2 linked regions of the Thiohalobacter thiocyanaticus genome follow. The protein of the gene in region 2 interacts with the protein of the main gene of each other region in a pairwise test. Links are inferred from orthologs where the notes say so. Each region holds a gene or a part of one and is shown on either strand. Other genes may lie near its edges.

Evidence for each region.
Region 1: the proteins of selB (region 2) and serC interact in binary tests that used the Escherichia coli proteins (3 or more experiments, as listed by UniProt). The link is inferred for Thiohalobacter thiocyanaticus from one-to-one orthologs.

Annotation. Positions count from the first base shown.
Region 1 is NZ_AP018052.1:2,289,659-2,304,846, forward strand. Bases 7,357-10,124 are described here. They hold serC (3-phosphoserine/phosphohydroxythreonine transaminase), read right to left. Parts: upstream 9,398-10,124; coding sequence 8,315-9,397; downstream 7,357-8,314. Other genes in these bases: CFK21_RS10675 (phosphoglycerate dehydrogenase), read right to left, coding at 7,357-8,159; gyrA (DNA gyrase subunit A), read right to left, coding at 9,513-10,124. Outside these bases: rpsA (30S ribosomal protein S1), read right to left, coding at 1-660; cmk ((d)CMP kinase), read right to left, coding at 937-1,611; CFK21_RS10660 (prephenate dehydrogenase), read right to left, coding at 3,182-4,045; hisC (histidinol-phosphate transaminase), read right to left, coding at 4,213-5,325; pheA (prephenate dehydratase), read right to left, coding at 5,673-6,758; more of CFK21_RS10675, read right to left, coding at 6,996-7,356; more of gyrA, read right to left, coding at 10,125-12,068; mtnA (S-methyl-5-thioribose-1-phosphate isomerase), read right to left, coding at 12,518-13,570; CFK21_RS10695 (response regulator transcription factor), read right to left, coding at 13,567-14,331; CFK21_RS10700 (OmpA family protein), read left to right, coding at 14,473-15,096; CFK21_RS10705 (mechanosensitive ion channel family protein), read left to right, coding at 15,170-15,188. UniProt on the Escherichia coli protein: Catalyzes the reversible conversion of 3-phosphohydroxypyruvate to phosphoserine and of 3-hydroxy-2-oxo-4-phosphonooxybutanoate to phosphohydroxythreonine. Is involved in both pyridoxine and serine biosynthesis.
Region 2 is NZ_AP018052.1:1,963,400-1,978,818, forward strand. The notes cover bases 4,819-7,817. They hold selB (selenocysteine-specific translation elongation factor), read left to right. Parts: upstream 4,819-5,353; coding sequence 5,354-7,282; downstream 7,283-7,817. Other genes in these bases: selA (L-seryl-tRNA(Sec) selenium transferase), read left to right, coding at 4,819-5,363; selD (selenide, water dikinase SelD), read left to right, coding at 7,508-7,817. Also shown: CFK21_RS09050 (acyl-CoA dehydrogenase), read right to left, coding at 1-627; CFK21_RS09055 (YiiX/YebB-like N1pC/P60 family cysteine hydrolase), read right to left, coding at 666-1,586; CFK21_RS09060 (aminotransferase class V-fold PLP-dependent enzyme), read right to left, coding at 1,822-2,946; more of selA, read left to right, coding at 3,963-4,818; more of selD, read left to right, coding at 7,818-8,569; CFK21_RS09090 (GIY-YIG nuclease family protein), read right to left, coding at 8,883-9,176; CFK21_RS09095 (SOS response-associated peptidase), read right to left, coding at 9,291-9,959; CFK21_RS09100 (hypothetical protein), read right to left, coding at 10,138-10,371; CFK21_RS09105 (macro domain-containing protein), read right to left, coding at 10,377-10,919; CFK21_RS09110 (SDR family NAD(P)-dependent oxidoreductase), read right to left, coding at 10,969-11,712; CFK21_RS09115 (cytochrome b), read left to right, coding at 11,879-12,436; CFK21_RS09120 (YceI family protein), read left to right, coding at 12,523-13,104; CFK21_RS09125 (ATP-dependent zinc protease family protein), read left to right, coding at 13,240-13,713; rimK (30S ribosomal protein S6--L-glutamate ligase), read left to right, coding at 13,710-14,615; CFK21_RS09135 (succinylglutamate desuccinylase/aspartoacylase family protein), read left to right, coding at 14,630-15,419. UniProt on the Escherichia coli protein: Translation factor necessary for the incorporation of selenocysteine into proteins. It probably replaces EF-Tu for the insertion of selenocysteine directed by the UGA codon. SelB binds GTP and GDP.

The sequences.
Region 1 (15,188 bases), 330 kb from region 2 along the record:
GATGTGCAGCAGACCGTCGATGCCGCCCAGGTCCACGAACACGCCGTAATCGGTGAGGTTCTTGACGATGCCCTTGATGACCATGCCTTCCTGCAGGTTCTTGAGCAGTTCCTCGCGCTCGGCGCTGTATTCGGACTCGACCACCGCGCGGCGGGAGACCACCACGTTGTTGCGGCGCTGATCGAGCTTGATGACCTTGAATTCGAGTTCCTTATTCTCCAGGTAGGTGGTGTCGCGCACCGGGCGCACATCCACCAGCGAGCCGGGCAGGAAGGCGCGGATGTCCTTGATGTCGACGGTGAAGCCGCCCTTGACCTTGCCGCTGATCATGCCCTTGACGGTCTCGTTGTCTTCGTAGGCCTGTTCCAGTTCCTTCCAGACACGCGCGCGCTTGGCCTTCTCGCGCGACAGGCGGGTCTCGCCGAAACCGTCCTCGACGGAATCCAGGGCGACTTCCACGTCCTCGCCCACGTTGATCTCGAGTTCGCCCTGCTCGTTATAGAACTGTTCGACCGGAATCACGCCTTCCGATTTCAGTCCCGCGTTGACGATGACCACGTCCGGCTTGATGTCGACGACGGTGCCGGTGACGATGGATCCGGGGCGGAGTTCCTGTTTGGCCAGGCTCTCTTCGAACAGTTCTGCAAAGCTTTCGCTCATGGTTGACTCATTCCTTGAACCGCAACTGCGATTCACTTGTTGGGCCGCGCGGTCGGACAGACGAACCGTCACGGGTTGGTTGCAAAGACAAAGCCCGGATAAGGGCTATCCGGGCGCCGATTCGTACAAACGGGTATTATAGGCAGAAATGCGAAAAATATCACTAGTCTGGGTAGGCGCCGGGCACATTCGCCCCCTCACCCCGACCCTCTTCCCGGCGGGGAGAGGGAGCCAGCCTCCCCTCTCCCTTTGGGAGAGGGGCCGGGGGTGAGGGCATCAGGCGCCCAGCCGCCCCCGCACGATCCCCAACGCCGCCGCAATGCTGCCCTCGATATCCAGCCCTGAGGTATCCAGCTCCACGGCGTCCTCCGCCGGCTTCAGCGGCGCGACCGGCCGTTCCATGTCGCGCTTGTCGCGGGCCTCGATGGCCGCCACCAGTTCCGCAATGTCGGCCTCGATCCCCTTTTCCTTCAACTGGTTATAGCGGCGCCGGGCACGTTCCCCGGCGCTGGCGGTGAGAAAGATCTTCACCTCGGCCGCGGGAAAAACCACACTGCCCATGTCGCGACCGTCGGCCACCAGCCCCGGCGCGGCGCGAAAATCCCGCTGCAACTGCAGCAGCGCCTCGCGCACGCCCGGCAGGGCCGCCACCCGGGAGGCGGCGTCCCCGGCGGCCTCGCTGCGGATGGCCAGGCTGACCTCCTCGTCCCCGAGCCAGATGCGGTCGGAATCGGTGTCGAAGCGCACTTCCAGATGCCGGGCAAGATCGGCCAGTCCGGCCTCGTCGTCCAGCGCCACCCCCCGGTCCAGGGCGGCATGGGCCACCAGCCGGTAGAGGGCGCCGCTGTCGAGGAAATGCCAGCCCAGGCGGGTCGCCAGGGCCCGGCTGACCGTGCCCTTGCCCGAGCCACTGGGTCCATCGACGGCGACCACCGGTGCCTGATCACTCATTCGGTCACCCCAAGACCGGCCTGCTGGGCCAGCGCCACGAACTCGGGGAAGGAGGTGTTCACGTTGGCGCAGTCGTCGATGACGATCCCGGCCTCGGCACGCAGTCCGGCCATGGCGAAGCTCATGGCGATGCGGTGGTCGCCGTGGCTGTCGATCCGGCCGCCGCCGAGTTGCGGCTGACCCTCGATGACGATGCCGTCCGGCGTGGGCTCGGCGGACACGCCCAGCGCCTGCAGACCATCGGCCATCACCTGGATGCGGTCGCTTTCCTTGACCCGCAGTTCCTCGGCCCCGCGCAGCACCGTGCGGCCCTCGGCGCAGGCGGCGGCCACGAACAGGGCGGGAAACTCGTCGATGGCCAGCGGCACCAGTTCGGGCGGGATGTCGATGCCTTTGAGCGCGGCGGCGGTGATATGCAGATCGGCCACCGGTTCTCCGCCCAGCACCTGCTCGTTGGCAATATCGATGTTCGCGCCCATACGCTGGAGGATGTCGATCACCCCGGTGCGGGTCGGGTTCATACCCACCTGCTCCAGTACCAGGTCCGAGCCAGGCGCGATGCTGGCCCCCACCAGGAAGAAGGCCGCCGAGGAGATGTCGGCCGGCACCGTGATCGCGCCGCCGGTCAGCCGGCCGCCGCCGTCGAGGCAGGCGCGCGGCCCGTCGACTTCGACCGCGTAGCCCAGGCCCTGCAGCATGCGCTCGGTGTGGTCGCGGGTCGGCGCCGGCTCGGTGGTGCAGGTCCGGCCCGCGGCATAGAGCCCGGCCAGCAGGACGCAGGATTTCACCTGGGCGCTGGCCATGGGCAGGGCGTAGTCGATGCCCCGCAATGCCCGCCCCCCGGTGATTTTCAGCGGCGCGGTCCCGCCCGCCTCGCTGTCGATGCGTGCGCCCATTGCAGTCAGCGGATCGATGACCCGGCCCATGGGCCGCCGCGACAGGGAATCATCGCCGGTCAGGACGCTGTCGAAGGTTTGCCCGGCCAGCAGCCCGGCCAGCAGCCGCATGGAGGTGCCCGAGTTGCCCAGGTACAGCGGCTCGGGCGGCGGCTGCAGGCCGTGCATTCCCACGCCGTGGATGCGCACGCTGCCATCGTAGGGCCCCTCGATCTTCACACCCATGGCACGGAAGGCGGCCAGGGTGGCCAGGCTGTCCTCGCCCTCCAGGAAACCGGTCACGTCACTCACGCCCTCGGCCAGCGAACCCAGCATGATGGCGCGGTGCGACACGGATTTATCCCCCGGCACCTTGAACCGGCCTTCGAGCCGGCCACCGGGCTGGATGTGGAATTGTTTGTTGGTGTGGGTCAATTCGGGTTCCTGTTCATTCGATTCAAACGAGTAGGTCGGGTTAGCGCAGCGCAACCCGACAGCGTCGCGGCAAACGTCGGGTTACGCCCTGCGGACTAACCCGACCTACGTTACTGCCTTCCCGTCATTCCCGCGAAGGCGGGAATCCATGGGGTTCAGCGCGTAGACCGGAATAAGGGCCGGATGGCCCGTTTCCGGCATTCGATCCGGAGTGCCGGGAACACTGCGTTTATCCCGGCCTACGACTACGCGAATGACGCCTAACGCGGCGCATGCTCATCCCGCGCCCGCTTGGCGCGGCTGAAGATTTCCACCAGCCGTTCGCCGTCACGCGCCTGGATGGCCTCGGTCAGCGCGGTCAGGTCCACCTGGAAATGGGCGATCATCTCCAGGATGGCCTCGCGGTTGGCCAGGCAGATGTCGCGCCACATCACCGGGTCGCTGCCGGCGATGCGGGTGAAATCGCGGAAGCCGCCGGCGGCATATTGGAATATCTCGTCGTGTTCGTGCAAGCGCGCCAGGCTGTCGACCGTGGCATAGGCCAGGATGTGCGGCAGATGGCTGGTGGCGGCCAGCACCCGGTCGTGATGCTCGACCCCCATCTCCACCACCTCGGCCCCGGCCGTCTCCCACAGGCCGCGCACCCGCTCCACCGCCTCGGCATCCGTATGCGCCAGCGGGGTGAGGATCACCCGGCGCTGCCGGAACAGCTCGGCGAAGGAGGCCGCCACGCCGCTGCGCTCGGTCCCGGCGATGGGATGGCCCGGCACCAGGTTGGCCGGCACGCCGCCAAAGGCCTTCTGGGCGGCATCAACCACCGCACCCTTGGCGCTGCCGACATCGGTGATCACCGCATCCGGCGCCAGATGGGGCCTGATCTGTTTGAACACCGCTTCCATCGCGCCCATGGGCACGGCCACCAGCACCAGGTCGGCACCGGCGACCGCCTGTGCGGGATCGGTGTCATAGCGGTCGATCACGCCCAGGTCGACCGCCTGCTGCAGATGCTCGGCGCTGCGGCTGCAGCCGACAACCTCGCCCACCGCATCGTTCGCCCGCAGGGCGCGGGCCAGCGAACCGCCGATCAGTCCCACGCCGATGATGCAGAGGCGTTCAATCCGCATGGCTCAGAGCCCTCGTATGCAGCGAATGCAATAGCACGCTGCAATGCATTTTTCCGTCACCCCGGCGCAGGCCGGGGTCCAGATACCGCCGCGCCTACTGGATTCGGCCGCAGCCTGTGCCGGCGCAGGCCGATGCCGGAATGACGGAGTACACGCGGCTTCGATGTTCATGCCAGAACCTTTTCCAGCGCGGCGATGGCGCGGCTGTTCTCGGCCTCGGTGCCGATGGTGATGCGCAGATGGTTGGGCAGCCCATAGGCACCGATGGGCCGCACGATCACGCCCTCGCGCAGCAGCGCCTCGTAGACCGCACCGGCCGGGCGGCCGACATCCACGCTGAGGAAGTTGCCCACCGAAGGGATATACGCCAGTCCCAACTTGTCGCAGGCCGCCCGCCAGGCCTGCATGCCGGCGTCGTTCAAGGCCACGGCGCGGGCGATGTGCTCGGCATCGCCGAGTGCCACCTCGGCCGCGGCCAGGGCCAGGCTGTTCACGTTGAACGGCTGGCGCACACGGTTCAGCAGATCGGCCACCACCGGGCTGGACAGGGCATAGCCCACGCGCAGGCCGGCCAGGCCGTAGGCCTTGGAGAAGGTGCGGGTGATGACCAGGTTCGGCCAGCGGTCCAGCCAGGGAAGGCTGTCGGGATAGTCCGGCTCGCGGACATATTCGACATAGGCCTCGTCCAGCACCAGGATGACATCGCGCGGCACCTCGGCCAGGAAGGCCTCCAGTTCGCGCCCCGGTAGCCAGGTGCCGGTCGGGTTGTTGGGATTGGCGATGAACACCACCCGGGTGGTGTCATCGATGGCCGCGCGTATGGCCTGCAGATCGTGGCCGTGGTCGCGCGCCGGTGCCACCTGGGGTGTCGCACCGATGGCCTGGGTGACGATGGGATAGACCGCGAAGGCGTGCTCGGAGAACACCGCGCCGCGCCCCGGGGCCAGAAAGGCCCGGGCGATCAGTTCCAGCACGTCGTTGGAGCCGTTGCCCAGGGTGATCTGCTTCAGATCGACATCGTGGCGGTCGGCCAGCGCCCGCTTCAGACCGAAACCGTTGCCGTCCGGGTAACGGGCCAGTTCGGCGACATGGGCCTGAATGGCTTCCTTCACCCGCGGACTGGGACCGAGCGGGTTCTCGTTGGAGGCCAGCTTGACCGCGTCGCGCACGCCGTACTCGCGCTCCAGTTCGGACAGCGGCTTGCCCGGCTGATAGGGCTGCAGCCCCTGCACGCCGGCAGTGGCGCAGTCGAACAGGTAATGGCGTTCGTGGTCGTTCATCAATCACTCGATTCGCGGTTTTTCACTCGATCTGCAACGTAGGTCGGATTAGCCCGCAGGGCGTAATCCGACACCGGTGAGGCCCCTGTCGGATTACGCTGCGCCAACCCGACCAGCCTATTCCAAACCACAAACTCGTCATTCCGGCGCAGGCCGGAATCCAGGACCCACTGCGGTCACTGGATCCCGGCCTGCGCCGGGATGACGGGAAAACATTAATGCAGGTCAGCGGCGTAGGTCGGATCAGCCCAAAGGGCGTAATCCGACATCCGGCCGATCCCTGTCGGGTTACGCTGCGCCAACCCGACCTACATACTTCGGCGATCCATATGATCGCTCGAACCCGCTCACACCTGCGCCCGGGGGTACGACCCCAGCACCTTGAGAACGCTCGCCCGCTGTTCCAACTCGGCCAGCGCCGCTGCGACCTGCGCATCCCCGGCATGGCCTTCGATGTCGACGAAGAAGACATAATCCCAGACGCCGCGCCGTGAGGGCCGCGATTCGATGCGGGTCATGCTGATACCGTGCTCGTTGAACGGCGCCAGCAGGGTGTAGAGCGCGCCCGGTTCGTTGCGCACCGAGACCAGCAGCGAGGTCTTGTCCCGGCCCGAGGGCGCGACCGTCTGTTTGCCGATCACCAGGAAGCGGGTGGTGTTGCCCGGCTCGTCCTCGATGTTGCGCGCCAGCCGGTTCAGGCCGTACAACTCGGCGGCGGTTTCGCTCGCCACCGCGGCGCTGTCGGACTCGGCCGCGGCACGCCGTGCCGCCTCGCCGTTGCTGCTCACCGCGATGCGCTCGGCCTGCAGCAGGTTGGTGTCCAGCCATTCCCGGCACTGGGCCAGGGACTGCTGATGCGAGTACACCCGTTTGATGCCGGAGGTGTCAGCGGCCTTGCCGAGCAGGTGCAGTTCGATGCGCTGCTGCACCTCGCCGCAGATGTGCAGCGGCGAGCGCATGAACATGTCCAGGGTATGATTGACCACGCCTTCGGTGGAGTTCTCCACCGGCACCACGCCGTAGTGGGCGCTGCCCGATTCCACCTCGCGGAAGACCAGGTCGATCGAACCCAGGGCGGTGCTGCGAATGGAATGGCCGAAGTGCTTGAGCGCGGCGGCCTGGGTGAAGGTACCCTCGGGGCCGAGATAGGCGATGGTCAGCGGCTTCTCCAGCGCCAGGCAGGCGGACATGACCTCCCGGATCAGGCGCGCGGCCTCGTCATCGCTGAGCGGACCGGGATTGAGCTCGCGGATGCGCGCGAGTATCTGCGCCTCGCGGTCCGGGCGGTAGAAGTCGTTCATCTCGCCGGCGGCCTGCTTGATGCGCGCCACATCCTGGGCACAGCGCGCCCGCTGACTGATCAGCTCCAGCAGCTGGTCATCGATCCGGTCGATGCTCTCCCGGATGGCCTTGAGTTGGTCCGACTCGTTCATGGCTGCCGTTTGGTTGTTCTGTTTCACCTGGGTGATGGTAACGCAAAGGATGCGGAGGCGTTTATGCCCTATGGATACAGAGGCTATCAAATATATTCATCGTCATTGCGAGGCGCGTAGCGCCGCGGCAATCTCGTAACGCGGTAGCCTCAATCAAGAGATTGCTTCGTCACTTTGTTCCTCGCAATGACGGACCATTGCGCCTCCGCGGCCTCTGCGTTGATCCCGCCAAATTATCTACAGGGTACGCACCGCCAGCACACCCTCGATGGCCCTGATCTGGTCCAGACAGTCCTGGTCCACCTCGCCCTCGACGTCGACCAGGGTGTAGGCCAGTTCGCCGCGCGACTTGTTCAGCATGTCGATGATGTTGTGGCCAGTGTCGGCCAGCACGGTGGAGATCTGGCCCAGCATCTTGGGCACGTTGGCATTTACCACCGCCAGGCGCTGACCGTCGCTGCGCGGCATGAATACCTCGGGGAAATTGACCGAGTTGTGCACATTGCCATTTTCCAGGAACTCGCGCACCTGATCGGCCACCATGATGGCGCAGTTCTCCTCGGCCTCGCGGGTGGAGGCGCCCATATGCGGCAGGGTCACCACCTTGTCGTGGTTCTTCAGCAGGTTGCTGGGGAAATCGCAGACATAGCCGCCGACCTTGCCGGCATCGATCGCCTTGACCACGGCCTCGTCGTCGACGATGCCGTTGCGGGCGAAGTTGAGGATGACCACGCCGTCCTTCATGTTCTTCAGCCGGTCGGCATTGATCATGTGCTTGGTGGCATCGATCAGCGGCACATGGAAGCTGACATAGTCCACCCGACTGAGCAGGTCATCCACGCTGCTGGCACTCTGCACGTCGGACGACAGCTGCCAGGCGCGCTGCACGCTGATATCCGGATCGTAGCCGATCACGTTCATGCCCAGCGCCTTGGCCGCGTTGCACACCAGCACGCCGATCGCACCCAGGCCGATCACGCCCAGGGTACGCCCCGGCAGCTCGGTGCCGACGAAGTTCTTCTTGCCGGCCTCCACCGCCTTGCTGATGGCGGCGTCGTCGCCTTCCAGGTTGCGGGCGAAGTCCCAGGCCGGGCAGATGTTGCGTGAAGCCAGCAGCATGCCGGTCAGCACCAGTTCCTTGACCGCGTTGGCATTGGCGCCCGGGGCATTGAACACCGGGATGCCCAGTTCGCTCATCCTGTCCACCGGGATGTTGTTCACCCCGGCGCCGGCGCGGCCCACGGCCTTGAGCGAAGCCGGGATCTCCATGTCGTGCATCTTGTAGGAGCGCAGCAGGATGGCGTCCGGATGAGTGATCTCGGAGGCGATTTCGTAGTTGTCGCGCGGCAGCCGGTCCAGGCCGGTGACGGAGATGTTGTTGAGGGTGAGTATCTTGTACATGAAATTTATCCTACCAAAGAGCGATCAGAGCGCCGCGGAACCCACGGAAGACACGGAAAATTTTATTGTCATTGCCGTGGCGCTGCGCGCCCGGCAATGAAAAACCATAATCATTTCAATTCCGTGTTTTCCGTGTATTCCGTGGCGCTCTTGATTTACCCGTTGCGTTTTTCGAAATCGGCCATGAAGTCGATCAGCGCATCCACACCCGCCTCGGGCATGGCGTTGTAGATGCTGGCGCGCATGCCGCCGACGGAACGGTGGCCCTTGAGCGTGGTCAGCCCCTGGGCGGCTGCCTCCTTGAGGAAGGTGGCGTCCAGCTCCGGATTCGCCAGGGTGAAGGGCACGTTCATCCAGGAGCGGCACTCGGGATCGACCGGGTTGGCGTAGAAGTCCGAGCCGTCGATGGCGGCGTAGAGCTTGTCGGCCTTGCGCTTGTTGATCTCGGCCATGGCCTCAAGCCCGCCGTTGTCCCTGATCCACTTGAACACCAGTCCGGCCAGATACCAGCCGTAGGTCGGCGGGGTGTTGTACATGGAATCGGACTCGGCGTGGGTCTTGTAGTCGAACATGGTCGGGGTGCGCTCCATCGCCTGGCCGATGAGGTCCTCGCGCACGATCACCACGGTCAGGCCGGCCGGGCCGATGTTCTTCTGGGCGCCGGCATAGATCACGCCGTATTTCGACACGTCGATCGGGCGCGACAGGATGGTGGAGGACATGTCCGCCACCAGCGGCTTGTCGCCGACCTCCGGGATCCAGTGAAACTCCACCCCGCCGATGGTCTCGTTGGGGGTGTAGTGGACATAGGCAGCGTCATCGGCCAGCTGCCAGGAATCGAAGGCCGGGATGGTCATGAAGTTCTCGGACTCGGAGGTGGCGGCGACGTTGACGTTGCAATAGCGCTTGGCCTCGGCGATGGCCTTCTTGGACCAGGCGCCGGTGTTGATGTAGTCGGCCTTGGCGCCCCCGCGCAGCAGGTTCAGCGGCACCATGGCGAACTGGCTGCTGGCCCCGCCCTGCAGGAACAGCACCTTGTAGTTGTCGGGGATGCCCATGACCTGGCGCAGGTCGGCCTCGGCGGCCTCGGCGATGGACATGAACTCCTTGCCGCGGTGGCTCATTTCCATGACCGACATGCCGCTGCCCTGCCAGTCGACCAGTTCCTCCTGCGCCTGTTTCAGGACTGCCTCCGGCAGCATGGCCGGGCCGGCGCTGAAATTGTAGATACGACTCATAAAAGACTCCGATTACCGTGTATTCCTGTAGGATGGGTGGAGCGAAGCGCAACCCATCATGCGTGCCGGCCTGACGATGGGTTCCGGCGCACAACGCCTGCACCCATCCTACGACCTACGCCTCGCCTTCGGAGGCTTCCTCATCCTCCTCGGCCTCGGCGATGGCGTCGATGCCGACCAGCTTTTCGTCCTCGCCGACGCGGATCAGGCGCACGCCCTGGGTGTTGCGGCCCATGCGCGAGATCTCGTCCACGCGGGTACGCACCAGGGTGCCCATGTTGGTGATGAGCATGACCTCGTCGGTCTCGCTCACCAGCTTGGCGCCGACCACGGCGCCGTTGCGCTCGTTGGTCTGGACCGAGATCACGCCCTGGCCGCCGCGGCCATGCACCGGATACTCGTCGATCGGCGTGCGCTTGCCGTAACCGTGCTCGGTGGCGCTGAGCACATCGCCCTCGGCGGCGATCAGCATGCCGATGACCTGCTGGTCCGGCTGCAGCCGGATGCCGCGCACGCCGGCAGCGGTGCGGCCCATGGCACGCACGCTCTCCTCCTTGAAGCGGATGGCCTTGCCGGCGTCGGTGAACAGCATCACGTCCTGGTTGCCGTCGGTGACGGCCACGCCGATCAGCCAGTCCTGGTCGCGCAGTTCCAGGGCGATGATGCCGCTGCTGCGCGGCCGGGCGAAGGCGCGCAGCGGGGTCTTCTTGACCGTGCCATTGGCGGTGGCCATGAAGATGAAATCCTCGGTGTCGAAATCGCGGATCGGCAGCACGGCGTTGATGCGCTCGCCCTGCTCCAGCGGCAGCAGGTTGACAATGGGCTTGCCGCGGGCCTGGCGCCCGGCCACCGGCAACTGATAGACCTTGAGCCAGTACACCTTGCCGCGGCTGGAGAAGCACAGGATCGTATCGTGGGTGCTGGCGATGAACAGCTTGTCAATGAAGTCTTCCTGCTTGACGCTGGTCGCGCTCTTGCCGCGCCCGCCGCGGCGCTGGGCGGAGTATTCACTCAGCGGCTGGGCCTTGGCATAACCGGCGTGCGACAGGGTGACCACCACGTCTTCCTCGGTGATCAGATCCTCCAGCGCCAGGTCGGCCTCGGCCTCGCGGATCTCGGTGCGGCGTTCGTCGCCGAACTGGTCGCGCACCTGCATCAGCTCGTCGCGGATGACCTGCATCAGCCGTTCGGTGCTGTTGAGGATGGCGAGCAGGTCGTCGATCTTCTCCAGCAACTCGCGGTACTCGTCCAGGATCTTGTCCTGCTCCAGCCCGGTCAGCTGGTGCAGGCGCAGTTCCAGGATGGCCTGGGCCTGGGCCTCGGACAGGCGGTAACCGGCATCGGTCAGCCCCAGTCCCGGGGCCAGGCCGTCGGGGCGCGAGGCCTCGGCACCGGCGCGCTCCAGCATGTCCAGCACCAGACCCGGCGGCCAGGCGCGGCCCATCAGGCCCTGACGGGCCTCGGCGCGGCTGGGCGAGGTCTTGATCAGTTCGATGACCTCGTCGATGTTGGCCAGCGCCACCGCCAGGCCTTCCAGGATATGGGCCCGCTCGCGCGCCTTGCGCAGCTCGAACACGGTGCGGCGGGTGACCACCTCGCGGCGGTGGCGGATGAAGGACTCGAGGATGGCCTTGAGATTCAGCAGCCGCGGCTGGCCGTCGACCAGCGCGACCATGTTGATGCCGAACACGTTCTGCATCTGGGTCTGCTGGTAGAGGTTGTTCAGCACCACCTCCGAGACCTCGCCGCGCTTGAGTTCGATCACCATGCGCATACCGTCCTTGTCGGACTCGTCGCGCAGGTTGCTGATGCCGTCGATCTTCTTGTCCTTGACCAGTTCGGCGATCTTCTCCAGCAGGCGGGCCTTGTTGACCTGGTAGGGCAGTTCGGTGACCACGATGGTCTCGCGACCCTTGCTGTCCTCCTCGATCTCGGTGCGGGCGCGCACCTGTACCCGCCCGCGGCCGGTCAGGTAGGCCTCCTGGATGCCGCGCACGCCATTGATGATGCCGGCGGTGGGGAAGTCCGGGCCCGGGATGTACTCCATCAGTTCGCGGATCTCGATCTCGGGATTGTCGATCAGCGCGATACAGGCATTGATGACTTCGTTCAGGTTGTGCGGCGGGATGTTGGTCGCCATGCCCACGGCGATGCCGGCCGAGCCGTTGACCAGCAGATTGGGGAAGCGGGTCGGGAAGACCGAGGGTTCGCTCTCGGTCTCGTCGTAGTTGGGGATGAAATCGACCGTTTCCTTGTCGATGTCGGCCAGCATCTCGTGGGCGATGCGGGCCATGCGCACCTCGGTGTAACGCATGGCCGCCGGCGAGTCGCCGTCGATGGAGCCGAAGTTGCCCTGGCCGTCCACCAGCATGTAGCGCAGCGAAAACGGCTGCGCCATGCGCACGATGGTGTCATAGACGGCGGTGTCGCCGTGGGGATGGTACTTACCGATGACGTCACCGACCACGCGGGCCGACTTCTTATAGGCCTTGTTCCAGTCGTTGCCCAGTTCGCTCATGGCGAAGAGCACGCGCCGGTGGACCGGCTTGAGGCCATCCCGAACATCCGGCAGTGCCCGGCCCACGATCACGCTCATGGCGTAATCGAGGTAGGACTGCTTCATTTCATCTTCGAGATTGACGGGCAGGACTTCTTTGGCGAATTCGGCCATGGGTGCAGTCAGTCGGTAACGTTATTTATTGTGGGGTTCCTCCGACGCCGGCGCGGCTGAACCCCGCACAGGCGCTGTAATTCGATCAATACTACCACAGCCGGGGGGCAGCGTCCCAGAAAAACGCGCCTCAGATCGATCCTGAGGCGCTCAGGCGGGGTTTTGACCAGGAATCGGGTATATGACTGGAGTTTCCCCACCGTCATTCCCGCGCAGGCGGGACAAAAGCGCGCAGCGCGTTGAACGCCCGGAGGGCGGCCCGCAGGGTGAGCGAAGCGAATAATCCATAAACCGCCGCGGCTGCTGGATCCCCGCCTGCGCGGGGATGACGGGGTCTTGGGTGTTGCAGTGCGGTAGGTCGGGTTAGCGCAGCGTAACCCGACACCGGCCCGGGACACGTCGGGTTACGCCCTGCAGGCTAACCCGACCTACGTATTGCCCGGCAGAAATCAGGCCGCGGCTCGCGCCATCAGCGCGGCCAGCTTGTCGCGGTCGGGCCGTTCCACCACCCCGGCTTCGGTGACGATCACGTCCACCAGTTCCGCCGGGGTGATGTCGAAGGCCGGGTTCCAGGCCGCGGCGCCGGGCGCGGCGATATGTCGGCCGCCGGCGCCCAGCACCTCTTCCCCGGGCCGCTGTTCGATGGGAATGTCGGCGCCGGAGGCGGTGCCCAGGTCCACCGTGGAGGTGGGTGCGACCACCATGAATTTCACCCCGTGATGGCGTGCGGCCACGGCCAGCCCGTAGGTGCCGATCTTGTTGGCCACATCGCCGTTGGCGGCGATGCGGTCGGAACCGACGATCACCCACTGCACCTGCCCGGTATGCATCAGGTGTGCGGCGGCGGCATCGGCCAGCAGGGTCACCGGGATGCCGTCGCGGACCAGTTCCCATGCCGTCAGGCGCGCCCCCTGCAGCCAGGGCCGGGTCTCGTCGGCGAACACGCGCCGGATGCGGCCTTCGCCCCAGGCCTGACGGATCACGCCCAGCGCGGTGCCGAAGCCGCCGGTGGCCAGCGAGCCGGTGTTGCAATGGGTAAGCACGCCCTCGACTCCGTCGAGGAAGGCCGCACCCAGTTCGCCCATGCGGCGGTTGGCGGCGATATCCTCCTCATGGATGCGCCCGGCCTCGGCGGTCAGGGCCGGTACCGGGTCGCCGTCCAGACACTGGATCAGACCGCGCATCCGCGCCAGCGCCCAGCACAGGTTCACGGCCGTGGGCCGCGCGGCGGCCAGTTGCTCCAGGTCGGGCTCCAGCGCCGTCTTCCAGTCAGCGGGGTTTTCCCGGTAGCGCTGCCGCGCGGCGATGACAACGCCATAGGCAGCGGCGATGCCGATGGCGGGCGCGCCGCGCACCACCATATCGCGAATGGCATCGGCCACTGCGGCAGCGGTATCCAGCCGCAGCCAGCTTTCCGCATCCGGCAGCCGGCGCTGGTCGAGCAGGCGCAGTTCGCCTTCCTGCCACACCACCGCGCGAATGCTGTCAGGGGGTGTGTTCATGCTTCGTCTTCGACCGCCTGCGGTTCCAGCCGTTCCAGCCGGTAGCCGTGCTGGTAGACCGCGCCCAGCCTCCAGCCCTGCGCCGGGCTGATGCCGAGCTTGTTGCGCAGGCGGCTGACGTGGGTGTCGACGGTACGGGTGTTGAGTTCGGCCCGGGTGCCCCAGACTGCTTCCAGCAGGCGGCCACGGCTGATCAGCCGGCCCAGATTGCGGAACAGGTACAGGGCCAGGTCGAATTCCTTGTGGGTGAGATCGATCCTGTCGCCGTCCCGGTACAGGGTGCGACTGGCGGTATCGATGCGGTAGGGACCGAACTCCAGCACCTGCGCCCCCGGCGTGCTGGCCCGACGCGCCAGGGCCGTGACCCGGGCCAGCATCTCCAGCGGCTTGACCGGCTTGGCCATGTAGTCGTCGGCGCCGTGCTCCAGGGCGGTCACCACATCGCTTTCCCGGTCGCGCTGGGTGATGAACAGCACCGGTGTCGTGTCTCCCCGTTCGCCGCGCAGCCAGTCCAGCACCTCCAGCCCGCTGCCGTCGGGCAGAATCCAGTCAAGGATGAGCAGGTCGTAGTCCGCCTCCTGCAGCGCCGCGCGGAATCCGGCGCAGTCGTGCCGGACGCTGACCTGGTGGTCAGCCGCCTCCAGCCACACAGTCAGGGCCTCGGCCTGAAAAGTGTCGTCTTCAAGTAGAGCGATGCGCACCTCGATGCCCTCGTCTGTGACCCTGGCGCAGCCGGCACGGCAGGCCCGAAACCACCTCATAATTGTATACAGTTTGACACACTAGGCAGATGCTCTAAAGTCAGAGATATGTATAATCTGGTCCCAGAGCGGCCCGGGCGCGCCTCCCCTGCGCCTGCGGGCGACAAAGTTTTTTTCTTCTACCAATAAGGAGTAACAACAATGAACAAACTCAGCTACGCCATTCTGGTTGCCTCCACCATCACCCTGACCGGCACCGCCACGGCGGCCTCCGAGCGCACCTGCTCCTACGTCTACGATTCCGCCGGGATGGTGGTGCGCGACAGCGCCGGCGACTGCGTACGCACCAGCGGCTGGCGTCCCGAGGGCGCGATTGCCGAGTGCGAACCGGATATGAAGAAGCCCGAGCCGGTCGCCGAACCCGAGCCGGAACCGGCCCCGGTCCCGGCGCCGCAGCCGGTCTACAAGACCGTCAACCTGGGCGCCGGCGCCCTGTTCGACCTGAACAGCGACACACTGCGTGCCGACGGCAAGCGCGAACTGGACCAGCTGGTCTCCGACCTGGGGCAGCTGAGTGACGTGCAGAGTATCCAGATCGCCGGCCACACCGACAGCACCGGCGATGCCGCCTACAACAAGGACCTGTCCGTACGCCGCGCCAACGCGGTCAAGAACTACCTGCTGGAGAAGGGCGTGGATCCCAGCATCATGACCACCGTGGGCTGGGGCGAGACCAAGCCCATCGCTGACAACTCCACCCGTGCCGGCCGTGCCCAGAACCGCCGCGTGGAGATCACCATCAGCGGCGAGCAGCGGGTCCAGTAAGCACCGACCGTGGCTCTCTCCTCCCCCGTCGACCGGCGGGGGAGGCATTTCAGTCTGACCGGGACTTTCCCCCATGGATAAAATCAACGAAT
Region 2 (15,419 bases):
CGAACCGGCCTCGGGACCGGTCAGGGCGAAGCAGGGCACCTCCTCGCCGCGGGCCAGGCGCGGCAGGTAATGGTCCTTCTGTTCAGCAGTACCGTAGTGCAGCAGCAGCTTGGCCGGGCCCAGCGAGTTGGGCACCATCACTGTGACCGCCGCGGTCAGGCTGCGGCTGGCGATCTTCATCACCACCCGGGAATGGGCCTGGGCGCTGAATTCCAGGCCGCCGTACTGGCGGGGGATGATCATGCCGAAGAAGCCCTGCTGCTTGATGAAGTCCCAGACCTCGGGGGCGAGATCCGCGTCCTCGTGGGTGATGCGCCAGTCGTCCAGCTGCCGGCACAGATCCTCGACCGGGCCGTCGAGAAATGCCTGCTCGTGTTCGCTGAGTTCAGAGACGGGATAGCGGTGCAGGGCGTTCCAGTCGGGGCGGCCACTGAACAGTTCACCGTCCCAGCCCACGGTGCCGGCCTCCAGCGCCTCGCGCTCGGTCTGCGACAGGGGCGGCAGCACCCGTTTGAAGGTTCGGAACAAGGGCCGCATCAACAGGCGGCGGCGCCAGTCGGGTAGTCCTGTGAGCAGCGCCAGCCCAATCAGTGCCGCTGCCAGGATCCACAGCATTGTGCCCTGCATTGAAAACCTCCCGTCACCAGAGCATAGAAGTCTGGCAGTCAGCCGCGATCGACCTCCACGGAAACCGCTTCGCCCTCGTTCACGGAGTTCGGCGGCGGCGGGATGCCCTGCGGATACTGTCTGGCCACGTTCAGATCAAGCAGACGGACCATGCGATCGCGCCGGTCCCGGCAGATGTACTCCTCCTCCCAGGGCAGGTCGCGATACAGGGCCCGGTCCTTGAGACCCGGACAGGGATACTTGATGATCTCGAAATAGGGCGAGTAGTCGAAATCCCGCGGCGTATACAGGCGCGCATTGCGCTTGTACAGCCGCAACTCACCGTCCTCGCGCCGCTGCATCACGGGCAGCACGGGAAAATGCACGTCATTGAAGGCCGCCGCCAGCATGGAGGAGCAGACCGTACGGGTGGGGATGCCGGCGTTGTGCTCGAACAGCGACGAGCGCCACTGTCGCGGCAGCACGCCGTAGGGGAACAGGAAGCGCGCCAGGTCCAGCAGCTGGCGGATGTCGTACTCGCAGCCCAGGTGGCTGACCGCAAAGCGGATCACCCTCTGGGCATCACTCCGGGACAACCCCGTGGGCCGGCAGATGCGCAGATGATCGCGGCGATACTTGTGCAGCGGATGGACAACGGTGCCTTCGCCCAGCAGGGCCTCGATCACCAGCGGGTCGTTGGGATCGCCGTCGTAGAGATAGGAGACGTGCTCGCGCACACTGGGATCGTCGATATCGGCCAGCCGGCCGATGTAGAGCGCGGAATGGGTCCAGGGACTCTGGGTGAGGTTCTTGATGACATGGCTGACCCGGGCGCGGCCCTCCACCAGCAGCACATCGGCAGGACGGATCTCGTAGCTGAGGCGTTCGTAGTCACACAGCGGGGTCTGCTCGGCGGACGACTCTTGCGTCAGCCAGCGGGTGATACGGGCGGCGATCCAGGCCTTCAGTCCTCGCGCCATTGCGCTGCTCCCGGCCGTGCCTTGTGCCTGTAGGATTTGACCCCTTGAACAACCGAAGGTTGCCTTACCTTAAATATAGCGGCCTGGCTGGAGTAGAACTGAATACCCTGAAATCCGATACATATTATGTTGTTATGCCGGCCGCAAGTCAATCAAGCAACAATGACACTTACATTATTCCTCTTCACTGCCGCGCAGGCGGGAATGACGGAAAGAATGAGTGCGTTGAGAGCCGTTACAGCAAGTCGAGAAAGCGCTTGATTACACTCAACGGCATGTAGGCATGCGGCGACACCCGGATGCCGCCGGCGCGCTGAGCGCACTGCACCCCTGCCGTGCGCAGGCGCTGGAACAGATCGTCCACCGGCTCCTGCAACGGCCGGAAGGTGACAATGCCGGCCAGGCGGTCCGGCTGGGTGCGGGTGATCAGGGCATAGCGATCGGGCTGCGCCTGCAGCGCCGAGACGATTTGCTGCGAGCGCTGCAGCACCGCCGCGCCGACCCGATCCATGCCGATTTCCTCCAGCAGCGACAGGCTGGCCTCCAGCGCATAGATACCCAGCATGTTCGGACTGCCGCATTCGAACCGGCGGGCATCGGAGGCCACCTGCCAGTCGGGATTGTCGAAGTTGCCGGGCTCGGCCAGCATGTGCCAGCCGTACTCCAGCGGCTGCAATGTCTGCAGCAGTTCGCGACGGCAGTAGAACAGCGCCAGCCCCTCCGGCGCCAGCATCCACTTGTGCCCGTCGGCGACCACGAAATCCGCCCGCGCCGCGCGCACATCGAAGGGCAGGGCGCCGATCTGCTGAATGGCATCGACGCAGAACAGCACCTCGGCCTCCTCGCAGTGGCGGCCGATCCGCCGCAGGTCCAGCCGCAGCCCGGTGCCGTACTGCACCGCGCTGATGGCCACCAGGCGGGTGCGGTCGTCGACCTGATCGATCACCGCCTGTTCCGGGTCTTCGCCCGAGACATCGGCATAGCGGACCACGACGCCGCGCGGCCGGAGCGACTCCCAGACCACCCGGTTGGAGGGGAACTCCTGGTTGCTGATGACCACATTGTCGCCGGCCTGCCAGTCCAGCCCGGCAGCGATGAAGGACAGGCCCTCGGAGGTATTTTTCAGCAACGCGATCTCATCGCTCCCACGTGCCCCGATCAGCCGCTGCAGCCGTTCGCGCAGCCGCTGCTCGGTCTGCTGCCAATGCAGGTAGTGGCGCGAACCCTCATGCAGGTTCTCATCCGCAAAGGCCTGCACGGCCGCCGCCGTTCGCCGCGGCCAGGGCGAGACCGCGGCATGATTGAGATAGATCAGATCGGGCGCGAGTTCAAACTCGGCCTCCAGTTCGGTAATTTGCATGCAATTCTTCCTGATCAGGGCCGATTCGGCTCCAGCTTGCCATGGCGCCGGCCGGACTGGCAATTGGCTGTCACCAAAGGGTTGGCCGATCCCAGCCGGTGTCGCTTGACACAAGCGGGGGCATGAACAATGATCACAGTGTCCCTGGCGCCAAGCGAGAGGAAATGCCAATGGCTGAAGAGGAATCTGTAAGCTGCGCCCGGGTGACGAGCTCGGTTGCCGGCGAATCGCCGCCGGAATCGTCAGCGTCGCCCGAATCCACCATCAGAGAAGAGGTACCCAGGATGAGTGTACGTGTCGGACAGAAAGCCCCCGATTTCACCGCACCCGCCTATCACAAGGGCAGCTTCACCAATGTGACGCTGTCGGAGTTTGCCGGCAAGTGGGTGATGCTCTGTTTCTACCCCGGTGATTTCACCTTCGTCTGAGCTACTGAAGTGTCGGCGGTCGCCGCGAATTATCAGAAGCTCCAGGATCTGGGGGTTGAAGTCATCTCGGTCAGCGTGGACAGCCACTTCGTCCACAAGATCTGGAATGATGAGGAACTGAGCAAGATGGCCGATGGCGGTGTGCCATTCCACATGGTCGCCGATCAAGCCGGCAATGTCGGCCGGGCCTATGGATGCTGGGACGAGAGCCAGGGAGTCGAACTCCGCGGTCGTTTCATCATCGATCCCGACGGGGTCATCCAGGCCATGGAGGTGCTCACCCCGCCGGTCGGGCGCAAGCTCGCCGAAACGATACGCCAGATCCAGGCCTATCAGCACGTGCGCGCCACCCAGGGCAAGGAGGCCTGCCCCGCAGGCTGGGAACCGGGCAAACCCACTCTCAAGCCCGGGCCGGATCTGGTCGGCAAGGTGTGGGAGGTCTGGAACCCCTCCATGGAATAAGTCCGGCGCTGCTGCAGGCAACCGGCACCTCGAGACCCCGTCCCCAGTGGCGGTGTTTTTCTTTGGGTGACTGCAGCATGAGTTGTGCTATTCTGCGGGTGAGGTTTCTGTCCAGTTGGATGAAACATGCATCAACTCTCCAAACTGCCGTCCGTCAGCCGCATCCTCTCTGACACGCAAATCGCTGCGCTCGTGGATAGCCACGGGCAGACCGTCGTTACCCGGATCGTGCGTGACACCCTGTCCGCTGCCCGCGCCGCCGCCCGCACCGGCGAGCCTGTTCCCGATGTAACGAGCCTGGTCTCCAGGGTCGCCGACACCGCCCAGACGTTGGCCATGCCGCGCCTGCGTCCGGTCTACAACCTCACCGGCACGGTACTGCATACCAATCTCGGTCGAGCCCTGCTGCCGGAAGAGGCCGTCACCGCCCTGGTCACGGCCGCCCGCAGCCCCTGTGCGCTGGAGTACGACATCGAGGACGGCGGCCGCGGCGACCGCGATGACGTGGTCGCTGAATTGTTGTGCGAACTTACCGGCGCCGAGGCCGCGACCGTGGTCAACAACAATGCCGCCGCCGTGTTCCTGCTGCTCAATGCCCTGGTGCGGAAGAAGAAGAAAAAGGTCATCGTCTCGCGCGGAGAACTGATCGAGATCGGTGGCGCCTTCCGGATACCCGACATCATGCAGCGCGCCGGCGCAGACCTGGTCGAGGTCGGCACGACCAACCGCACCCATCTGACGGACTTCCGCGCCGCGATCACCAGACGCACGGCCATGCTGATGAAGATTCACACCAGCAACTACGCGATCCAGGGCTTCACCCATGCCGTTCCCGAACGTGAGTTGGCCGAACTGGCGCATGCGCATGAACTGCCCTTTATCGTCGACCTCGGCTCCGGCACCCTGACCGGGCTCGAGCGCTGGGGACTGCCGCACGAGCCCACGCCGGGCGAAAGCATTGCCGCCGGCGCCGATCTGGTGACCTTTTCCGGGGATAAGCTGCTCGGCGGTCCGCAGGCCGGATTGCTGGTCGGCCGCCGGGATCTGATCAAGCGGATCAAACGCAACCCGCTCAAGCGGGCACTACGTGTCGGCAAACTCACCCTGGCCGCGCTCGAGGCCGTGCTGCGGCTGTACCGTGATCCCGACCGCCTGGCGGAACGCCTGACCGCGCTGCAGCAGCTGACCCGCCCCGAAGCCGAGATCCGTGCCGCGACACAGCGCCTGCTGCCGGATGTGCAACGCGCCCTGAATGCACTGCCGGTAACGGTGGAAATCGTGCCGCTGCAGTCCCAGATCGGCTCCGGCTCGCTGCCCGTGGACCGATTGCCCTCGGCCGGTCTCGCCGTCAGGCCGCAGGGAAGGAAAAGCGGCGTGCTGCATCGCATCGAGACCGGTCTGCGCGAATTGCCGCGCCCGGTGATCGGCCGCATCGAAGATGGGGCGCTGCTGCTGGATCTGCGCTGCCTGCAGCGTCAGGAAGAAGACGGATTCCGGGCCAATCTCGCCCGTTTGTCATGCTCATAGGCACCGCCGGCCATATCGATCACGGCAAGACCACGCTGCTCAAGGCACTCACCGGCGTGGATGCCGACCGACTGCTGCAGGAAAAGGCCCGCGGCATCACCCTGGATCTCGGCTACGCCTACACACCGCTGACCGATGGCTCGGTACTCGGTTTCGTTGACGTACCCGGGCACGAAAAGCTGATCCGCAACATGCTTGCCGGCACGACCGCGATCGACTTCGCCCTGCTGGTGATCGCCGCCGACGACGGACCGATGCCGCAGACCCGCGAACACCTGGAACTGCTGGAACTGCTGGATATCGGGCAGGGAGCCGTCGCCCTGACCAAGACGGATACCGTCACAGCAGAGCGCCTTGAGCAGGTACGACAGGAAGTGGCCGATCTGCTGACCGGCACGGTGCTGGCGGCGAGTCCGGTTTTTCCCGTATCCGGGCGGACGGGGGAGGGCGTGGCGGCGCTGCGCAGCCACCTCGAGGCCACAACCGCTGCAATCAGCCGACCGCCGGCCGCAGGGCGTTTCCGTCTCGCCATCGACCGCTGTTTCGCGCTCTCCGGCGTCGGCACGATCGTGACCGGTACCGCCCATGCCGGCGCCGTTGCCGTGGGCGACAGGCTCAGCCTGGCGCCGGCGGGAGTCACGGCCCGGGTACGCGGCCTGCACGTGCAGGATCGGCCGGCCGAACGCGGGCAGGCGGGGGACCGCTGCGCGCTGGCGCTCAAGGGCAACTTCGACCGCCGCGACATCCGCCGCGGGATGTGGCTGGTCGATCCCGCGCTCGCCGTTTCACTGTCCCGCTTTCAGGCCGAACTGCGCGTGCCTGCCGGCCAGGCGGCGCTCAGACACATGCAAACCGTGCATGTGCATCTGGGCACCGACGATATCATCGGTCGGGTGGCATTGCTCGACGGCAAACGCGCCGAGCCGGGGCACACCGCGCTGGCAGAGATTCTGCTGGAGCGGGAAACCCTGTGTCTGCGCGGCGACCGCATCATCCTGCGCGATGCGGGCGCCCGGCGCACCGTCGCGGGGGGCAGGGTGCTCGACATTCATCCCCCTGCACGCCACAAGCGCAGCCCCGAACGGCTGCGCCTGCTGGACAGCCTGCGCAATGACGACCCGGCCGCCGGTCTGGAACTGATGGCAGACCAGTCCGCTACCGGCGTCGATCTGCACCGGTTCACTCTGAACTGGAATCTCGATGAGGCGCAGGCCAGAACGCTGTGGCAGCGGGCGGGCCTGCGCGTGGTCGAGGCGGGCGAATCCGCGATCGGCCTTTCGCAGGCAGCCTGGGACGGGCTCCGGCAGCGGCTGCTGGAGACCCTGGCCCGGGAACACGAACGCTCACCGGACATGATCGGTGTCGAGGCCGGACGGCTGCGCCGCATGACGGCCGTCAATCTGCAGCGCCCTGTTTTCGACGTCCTGGTGGACGAACTGCTGACCTGCGGAGCGATTGCGCAGACGCGGGCCTGGCTGCACCTCCCTGAGCATCACGTCAGCGTGAGCGACGACGACCGTGCACTGTTCAGCGAATTGAAGCCGCTGCTGCAAGCCGCCCCTTACAATCCCCCGCGCGTGCGCGACATCCACAAGGCGACGGGTATCCCCGAACCCGCCGTGCGGCAGCTGTTCAAGCGCCTCGCCCGTGCCGGTGAACTCTATCCCGTCGGCCACGATCACTATTTCACCGCCGGCGCCGTGGCGGAACTGGCCGCCATCGTCGCGCGACTCAACACAGAGCAGGGCGCCGCTCGCGCCGCCCCCTTCCGCGACATTCTCTTCCCCGAGGGCGGGGGAGGCCGTAAGGTGGCCATCCGGATTCTCGAGTTCTTCGACCGCATCGGTTACACTCGGCGCGAGCGCGATGACCATGTGCTGCGCGACAGCACGGCTGCGCTGCAATGGAGCGTGCGGTGACACGCATCAGATCCCTGGAAGAGATCGTTCCCCGGTGGGGCGCCCGGTCTTCAAAACCGGGAGGGGCTGTCAAGCGGTCCCTGGTAGGTTCGACTCCTGCTCTCTTCCGCCAATTCCCCGCCTGCCGATACATCTATCAGGACTCCGCCAGTGCCCACGTGCGGCGGCTGTTGCTGATGCGGTTTCGGACTGAATGACACCCTGGTCAAGGAGCTGATCATGTTCATGGATAACCCCGCAGAAAAGACCCGACCCACCATCCGTCTGACCGAATACAGCCACGGCGCCGGCTGCGGCTGCAAGATCGCCCCCAAACTGCTGGAGGAAATCCTCGCCAGCGATGCCACTGTCCCTGTCGATCCGCGGTTGCTGGTGGGCAATGACTCCAGGGATGATGCCGCTGTGTACGACCTCGGCAACGGCAGCTCCGTGATTTCCACCACGGACTTCTTCATGCCTATCGTGGACGACCCCTTCGAATTCGGCCAGATCGCGGCCACCAATGCCATCAGCGACATCTACGCCATGGGCGGCCGCCCCCTGATGGCCATCGCCATCTTCGGCTGGCCGATCGCCAAACTCGGGCCGGAGGTCGCCCGCGCCGTGATCGACGGTGGTCGCAGGGCCTGTGAACTGGCCGGCATCACTCTCGCAGGCGGGCATTCCATCGATGCGCCCGAGCCCATCTTCGGGCTGGCGGTCACTGGCAGTGTCGAAAACGGGTTTCTCACCCGCAACGATACGGCGGAGCCCGGCTGCCGGCTCTATCTGACCAAGCCTCTGGGCATCGGCATCCTGACCACGGCGCAGAAGCAAAAGAAGCTACAGCCGGAACACATCCGCCTGGCACCCGACACCATGTGCCAGCTCAATGATATCGGCGCCGAACTCGGCCGGCTCGACGGCGTCAGGGCCATGACCGATGTCACCGGCTTCGGCCTGCTGGGACACCTGCTGGAGATGTGCGAGGGCAGCGGTGTCTCGGCCCGCATCGATTACGCCGCCGTGCCCAAACTGCCCGAAGTCGAGCACTACCTGGAACTGGGCTGTTCGCCGGGTGGCGCACAACGCAACTTCGACAGCTACGGCCACAAGGTCGGCGTCCTGTCCGAGAACAGACGCAGGATCCTGTGTGATCCCCAGACCTCCGGCGGTCTGCTGGTGGCCGTTGCGCCGCAGGCGGAACCGGAATTTACTGCGCTGGCCCGTTCATTCGGTCTCAACGATCTCCGTCCCATCGGCAGCCTGCTGGAAAGGGAGCACGGCCCGGTTGTCGAAGTGGAATGACCCCCCGGCTATCGACTACTGATGCTCGTTTCGGCCTGTTCATAACTTCGCATAATGTATATTATGTTAAATAACAAGCACGGCTCACTCAATCCAGCTGTTTGTGTTGTTACAACCTAACCTTGGCAAACCTACAAGCTAAATCTGGCAACTGTTGCAACCTAAATCGGCAACGCGGCCTAATGGAAACGCAAGATCAGGCAATATTGCTCCGTGTTTTGAGCCACTCTCGTTGCGCAAACTTCCGATGCCGACCAGAAGCGGTCTCTGATTACCCGTCATTGCGAGGAGCGAAGCGACGTGGCAATCTCCTTCAGCCACAAATTTCCTCGAAAAGATCCCGCCATACCGGGTTTCCATCCTCTATCAACGCAACTTTCGCTTTTCTCGGCCTGCCCTTCAGCTGCTTCTCTCTTTCAATGGCCAGGTCCATTGTTTCAAAAAGCTCAAACCAGATCAGTCGCGTTACATTGTATTTTGCAGTAAATCCTCTGACTGCTTTGCTTTTATGTTCCCAGATGCGCTTTGGAAGATTGCTGGTGACGCCAATATACAGCGTGCCATTCGGCCGGTTGCATAGGATATAAACAGCAGGTTGCTTTTCCATTTCGTCATCCTTGACGATGATGGTTCGGCTGTATCTTTGGGAGATTGCCACGTCGCTGCGCTCCTCGCAATGACGTGGAACTTTTAACGTCCGCTGTGTGCCCGTTAGCACACTTTATTCTGTCTGTTTAATCACTTTTGGAGAATCCTCACGGGTGTAATAACCAACCGGATAGCCTTCCCAATCCCCCGCCTGCGCCGTTGCTAATACAGTCTTCAATTCCTCGACCCCTGTTGACGGGTCCAACCACTGCCCCCATGTCGACGGCGACAATATCGCCGGCATCCGCGCATGCACCTCGCCGACAACGGCATTGGCCTCGACCGTGACTATCGCACAGGAGTCGACTCCCTCCCCTGCTTCGTCATGTGGCTCCCAGCGTCCCCACAGGCCCGCCATGAAGAAGGGCTCACCGTCTTTGCGGTGGAAGTAATACTGCGGCTTGCGCTTCTCCCCGGTGTCTCTGGGTTCATAGAAGCCGTCCGCCGCAATCAGGCAGCGGAAGTGGCGGAATGGAAACTGCCACAGCCGGCTCGTCGCCAGGGTCTCCGCCTTGGCGTTGATGGTGGAGTATTTTGTCCTGGGTTCTTTCTCGAAGGGCGGGATGTAGGGCCAGTGCAGGGAGGTCAGCTCACGCTCACCAGTCGGATCCAGGTGACAGGCCAGGACGGACTGGCCCGGCAGGATATTGTAGCGAGGCGGGAGCGAGCCGACCTGGCAACGGGCCCGGGCAAGGGCGGCAAAGCGCTCAGGGGGCGTGATCCTGGCGAAGCGTCCACACATACCGTGTCATAACCATTTGATTCTTATATGTGTCCATCATACCCAACCCGCGCCCCGCTGCCCAGGGATTTCATGCCCCCTGAATAACTGTATATTCATACAGTGTGTATCGCCATTCTATATTTTCACGAGGGCCGGGCGGCAGACAGGCGCCCCTGTGTATTAACAAAAGGATTGTTCATTCGTTTTCCGTGGGCCTGGAAACCCCGGTGAACTTGAAAATGAGCTTGCTCAGGTAGCGTTCGGTCGGACGGAACACATACGCTGCGGCGGCGGGCATTATCGCGAAGAAGAACCGCTCTTCAGTATCCTGCGCGACGAACAGCACCAGCAGCACGACAATGACGAGCGTAATCAGTGCATATATCACCCAGGCCATCCTGAGATGGGATTGATATCTGTCGTTTTGCATGTTTTTCACCTGGTTCCCTTCAACTCATCCAGCACCTGATTGTATACCGCCAGATCCGAGGGCTGAAACAGCACACATCGAATCTGCTTCAGCTGTGTCAGTTTCTGTGCTGCAGCGGTCATGACGCCCAGCGCGATCCTGGTCGCCGCTTCCAGCGGGTAGCCGAACACACCGGTGGAGATGGCCGGAAAGGCAATCGATTCGATCCCGTTCTGCTCCGCCAGCTGCAGTGCCCGGCGATAGCAGCCGGCAAGCAGTTCATCGGCGGGCTCATCCACACCGTAGACCGGTCCCAGGCAGTGGATCACATACTTGTTCGGGAGGTTGTGCGCACTGGTGATCACGGCCTGACCGGGTTTGATGGGCGCCAGCGACCGGCACTCCTCGTCCAGGCCCGGGCCGGCGGCGCGGTGGATGGCGCCGGCCACGCCGCCGCCGGGGCGCAGCTGGGCGTTGGCGGCATTGACGACGGCGTCCATGTCGGCCTGGCTGGCGATGTCGCCAAGGGTGCACTCGATGGTGACGTTGTTGATGGTGCGGTGGGTCATGGTTTCCTCCTTATGTCCCCCCTCCTTGATCCTCCCCCATCAAGGGAGGCTAGCGCTTCTGGCGGGCCTGCATCAGGGCGGCGTATTCCTCGGGAGCGATGAGCTGGCGGATATCGACGAAGCTGCCGCTGTCGAATGTCTTCAGTCTGCCCACGACCTCCAGCACCCGTTCCGCCGCCGCGCGCGGGCCGGGCATGGTATCGGTGCCGCGGGCGGCGCGGATCCGACCCAGGGCCGGATATTCCCCGGGATCGGGCTCGACACAGAGATAGTCCATCATGGCGGTGTCGATCAGGCCGGGGGCGATGGCCGCGAGATGGGTATCCGGAAACTCATGGGAATACAGCCGCAGCAGCATGTTGAGTGCGGCCTTGGAGATGGCGTAGCCGTTCCAGCCCTTGTTGCCCAGCACGGCCGCCCCCGAGGAAATGCCCACGATCTGGTCGACTGCAATACCGAAATCCAGCAGCCAGTCCAGGATGATCTTGTTGGACCAGACATTGATGTCCATGCTGCGGCCCAGTTCCTCCAGCGAGGTGTCGTGCATGGGTTTGATCCGGCCCAGGATGCCGGCATTGAGGATGACCAGGTCCAGGCGCTCAACGCCGGCCAGCAGCTGTTCCAGGGCCGCCGGCACCGTCGCGAAATCGCCCAGATCGCAGCGGACGTCATGCACCCCCTCCAGGTCACAGCCGCGGCGGCTGCAGCCGTAGACCTCCCAGCCCCGGGCCAGGGCCGCTGCGCTGAAACCACGGCCGAGGCCGCTGCTGTTGCCGGTGATGAACAACCTCATACAGACTCCTGTTGTGCATGGTGCATACGATGATTCTGTCCTTGTGACAGTGGCGCTCGCAAGCACTCTTTGTTGCAATAATAAGAACAATATTTTCATAAACAGGTAATTAATTCATATTTTCACAATAGTTATACTCTCTGTCAGATGAACCGGGAGAAGCGACATGCTCCGTAACACCTCAACAGGCTATGGCTGGATCAGCATCCTGCTGCACTGGCTGGTGGCGCTCGTCATCATCGGACTGTTCGCGCTGGGATTGTGGATGACGGATCTGACCTATTACGATCCCTGGTACCGCGAGGCGCCGGCCATTCACAAATCCGTCGGGATACTGCTGTTCCTGGCAATTGTGCTGCGCCTGGCCTGGCGCTGGTGCAACCCGCGGCCTGTCCCGCTGTCGAATCACAAGCCCTGGGAGCGGCAGCTGGCGCACTGGACACATGTGCTGCTCTATGCCCTGCCCCTGCTGGTGATGGTCAGCGGCTACCTGATCTCCACCGCCGAGGGCCGGCCGGTGGAGGTGTTCGGCTGGTTCAGCGTTCCGGCCACATTCAGCGGTTACGAGCAGCAGGAGGACATCGCCGGCGAGATCCACGAGATTCTGGCCTTCATCCTGATCGGCCTGGCCTCTGTGCATGCCCTGGCTGCGCTCAAGCACCATTACATCGACCGCGACCGGACCCTGCGGCGCATGCTGCGGAGCCGGAATGACATGACCTGAAAGGTTGAAAACCTGCAATTCACCATCCCGGCGCAGGCCGGAATGACGATGATCAAACCCTTCTCACCAACACAAGGAGATACACCATGAAAACCCGGACCCTGACAGCCGCCCTCCTCGCCAGTGTTCTCAGCCTGCCCGGCCTGGCCGCGGCGGCGGACTATGTCATCGACACCAAGGATTCGCATGCCTTCATCCAGTTCCGCATCCCGCACCTGGGTTACAGCATGCTGCTCGGCCGCTTCAACGAGTTCGAGGGCCGCTTCAGCTATGACGAGGACAAGCCCGAGGCCTCCAGTGTCGAGGTGGTGATCCAGACCGCCAGCATCGACTCCAACCATGCCGAGCGCGACAAGCACCTGCGCGGCGAGGACTTCCTGGAGGTCGGGAAATACCCCGAGGCCCGCTTCGTCAGCACCGGCTTCACCGAGCATGGCGACGATACCGCCACGCTGGAGGGCGAACTGACCCTGCACGGCGTCACCCGGCCCATCAGCATCGAGGTCGAGCACATGGGGCACGGCCCGGATCCCTGGGGCGGCTACCGCCGCGGCTTCACCGGCACCACCACCCTGAAACTGGCCGATTTCAACATCGACTACGACCTGGGTCCGGCCTCGCGCGAGGTGGAGCTGTTCCTGTCGGTGGAGGGGATTCGCCAGGACTGAATCGAGGCGAACGCCCCTCACCCGGCCCTTTTATGCCCTATGGGGGCTCCCCCTCCGGGGAGAGGGGATTCATTTACGGGCCGGCAGGACTGCCGGCCCGATTTTTTTGTCTGCCGTATCAGGCATAATGGCCGCATGACAGGCACCAAGACCACGGTCGGCTGGCGCGAGTGGGTGGCCCTGCCCGAGTTGGGCGTTCCCTATCTCAAGGCCAAGATCGACACCGGCGCGCGCACCTCGGCCCTGCATACCTTCCTGATCGAGCCCTTTGACGAGGACGGTGTGCGCAAGGTCCGCATCGGCCTGCACCCGCATCAGAACCGCAGCGACATCGAGCATTTCACCGTAGCCGAGGTCATCGACGAACGCTGGGTGAGTGACTCCGGCGGGCACCGGGAAAAACGCTATGTCATTCGCACCGAGTTGCGGCTGGGCGCGACGACCTGGCCGATTGAGGTGACCCTGACCAACCGTGATAACATGCGTTTTCGCATGCTGCTGGGACGAACCGCCATGGCCGGACGGCTTGTGGTGGATCCACAGTCTTCCTACCTGGCGGGTGAAAAACCCTCCGCCGGCAAACACCGACACGCACAGGATTCCGGATGAACATCGCTATACTCTCCCGCCGCGCCTCGCTCTACTCCACCCGGCGCCTGGTCGAGGCCGCCAAGGAGCGCGGCCACGAAGTGCGGGTGATCGACACCCTGCGCTGCTATATGAACATCGCCTCGCACAAGCCGGAGGTGCATTACAAGGGCGAGAACCTGAGCGGCTTCGACGCCGTCATTCCGCGCATCGGCGCCTCCATTACCTTCTACGGCACCGCCGTGCTGCGTCAGTTCGAGATGATGGGCACCTTCCCGGTCAACGAGTCCGTCGCCATCACCCGCGCCCGTGACAAGCTGCGCTCGCTGCAGCTGCTCTCGCGCCGCGGCATCGGTCTGCCGATCACCGGCTTCGCCCATTCGCCGGATGACGTCGAAGACCTGATCAAGATGGTCGGCGGCGCCCCGCTGGTAATCAAACTGCTGGAAGGCACCCAGGGCATCGGCGTGGTGCTGGCCGAGACCCGTCAGGCCGCGGAGAGCGTGATCGAGGCCTTCATGGGGCTGCGCACCAACATCATGGTGCAGGAATACATCGGCGAAGCCAGAGGCTCCGACATCCGCTGCTTCGTCATCGGCGACAAGGTGGTCGCGGCCATGAAACGTCAGGCCAAGGAGGGCGAATTCCGCTCCAACCTGCATCGGGGCGGCTCCGCCACCCTGATCAAGATCACCCCCGAGGAGCGTTCCACCGCGGTGCGCGCGGCCAGGATCATGGGGCTGAACGTGGCCGGTGTGGACATCCTGCGTTCCAATCACGGCCCGGTGGTCATGGAGGTCAACTCCTCGCCCGGCCTGGAGGGCATCGAAAGCGCCACCGGCAAGGACATCGCCGGGATGATCATCCAGTTCATCGAGAAGAACGCCAAGTTCGGCAAGACGGGCACCAAGGGCAAGGGCTGAGGACAGGGCCTGGCATGCAAGCCGATCCACTCCACATCAACGGCCGGAGCATTGCGCCCGGCACCCGCACCACGCTGGAGCTGCCCATCACCCGGCTCTACACGCACACGCCCATCACCATGCCGGTGCAGATCGTGCGCGGCAACAAGGCCGGGCCGCACCTGTTCGTCAGTGCCGCCATCCACGGCGACGAACTCAACGGTGTGGAGATCATCCGCCGGGTACTGCGCTCGGCGGCGCTGAAGCGCCTGCGCGGCACCCTGATCGCCGTGCCCATCGTCAATGTGCAGGGTTTTCTGCAGCACTCGCGCGAACTGCCCGATCAACGCGATCTCAACCGGGTCTTCCCCGGCTCCGAAAAGGGCTCGCTGGCGGCACGCCTGGCACACACCTTCATGGAGGAGATCGTCGGCAATTCCACCCACGGCATCGACCTGCACACGGGTGCGCGCCACCGCTTCAACCTGCCGCACATCCGCGCCAACATGCACCTGCCTGATACCGAGGCCATGGCCAAGGCCTTCGGCACGCCGGTGGTGCTCAACGCCGACATCCGCGACGGTTCGCTGCGTCAGGCCGCCACCGAGGCCGAGATCCCCACCCTGCTCTACGAGGCCGGCGAGGCACTGCGCTTCGACGAGGTATCCATTCGCGCCGGTGTGCGCGGTGTGATCAATGTCATGCATTACCTGGGCATGCTGCCGCCGTCGAGTCGGAAAAAGAAGCGTCCCCGGGCCGAACCGGTGATCGCCGAGTCCAGCGCCTGGGTGCGCGCCCCCGGCAGCGGCATCCTGCGCCCGCTGA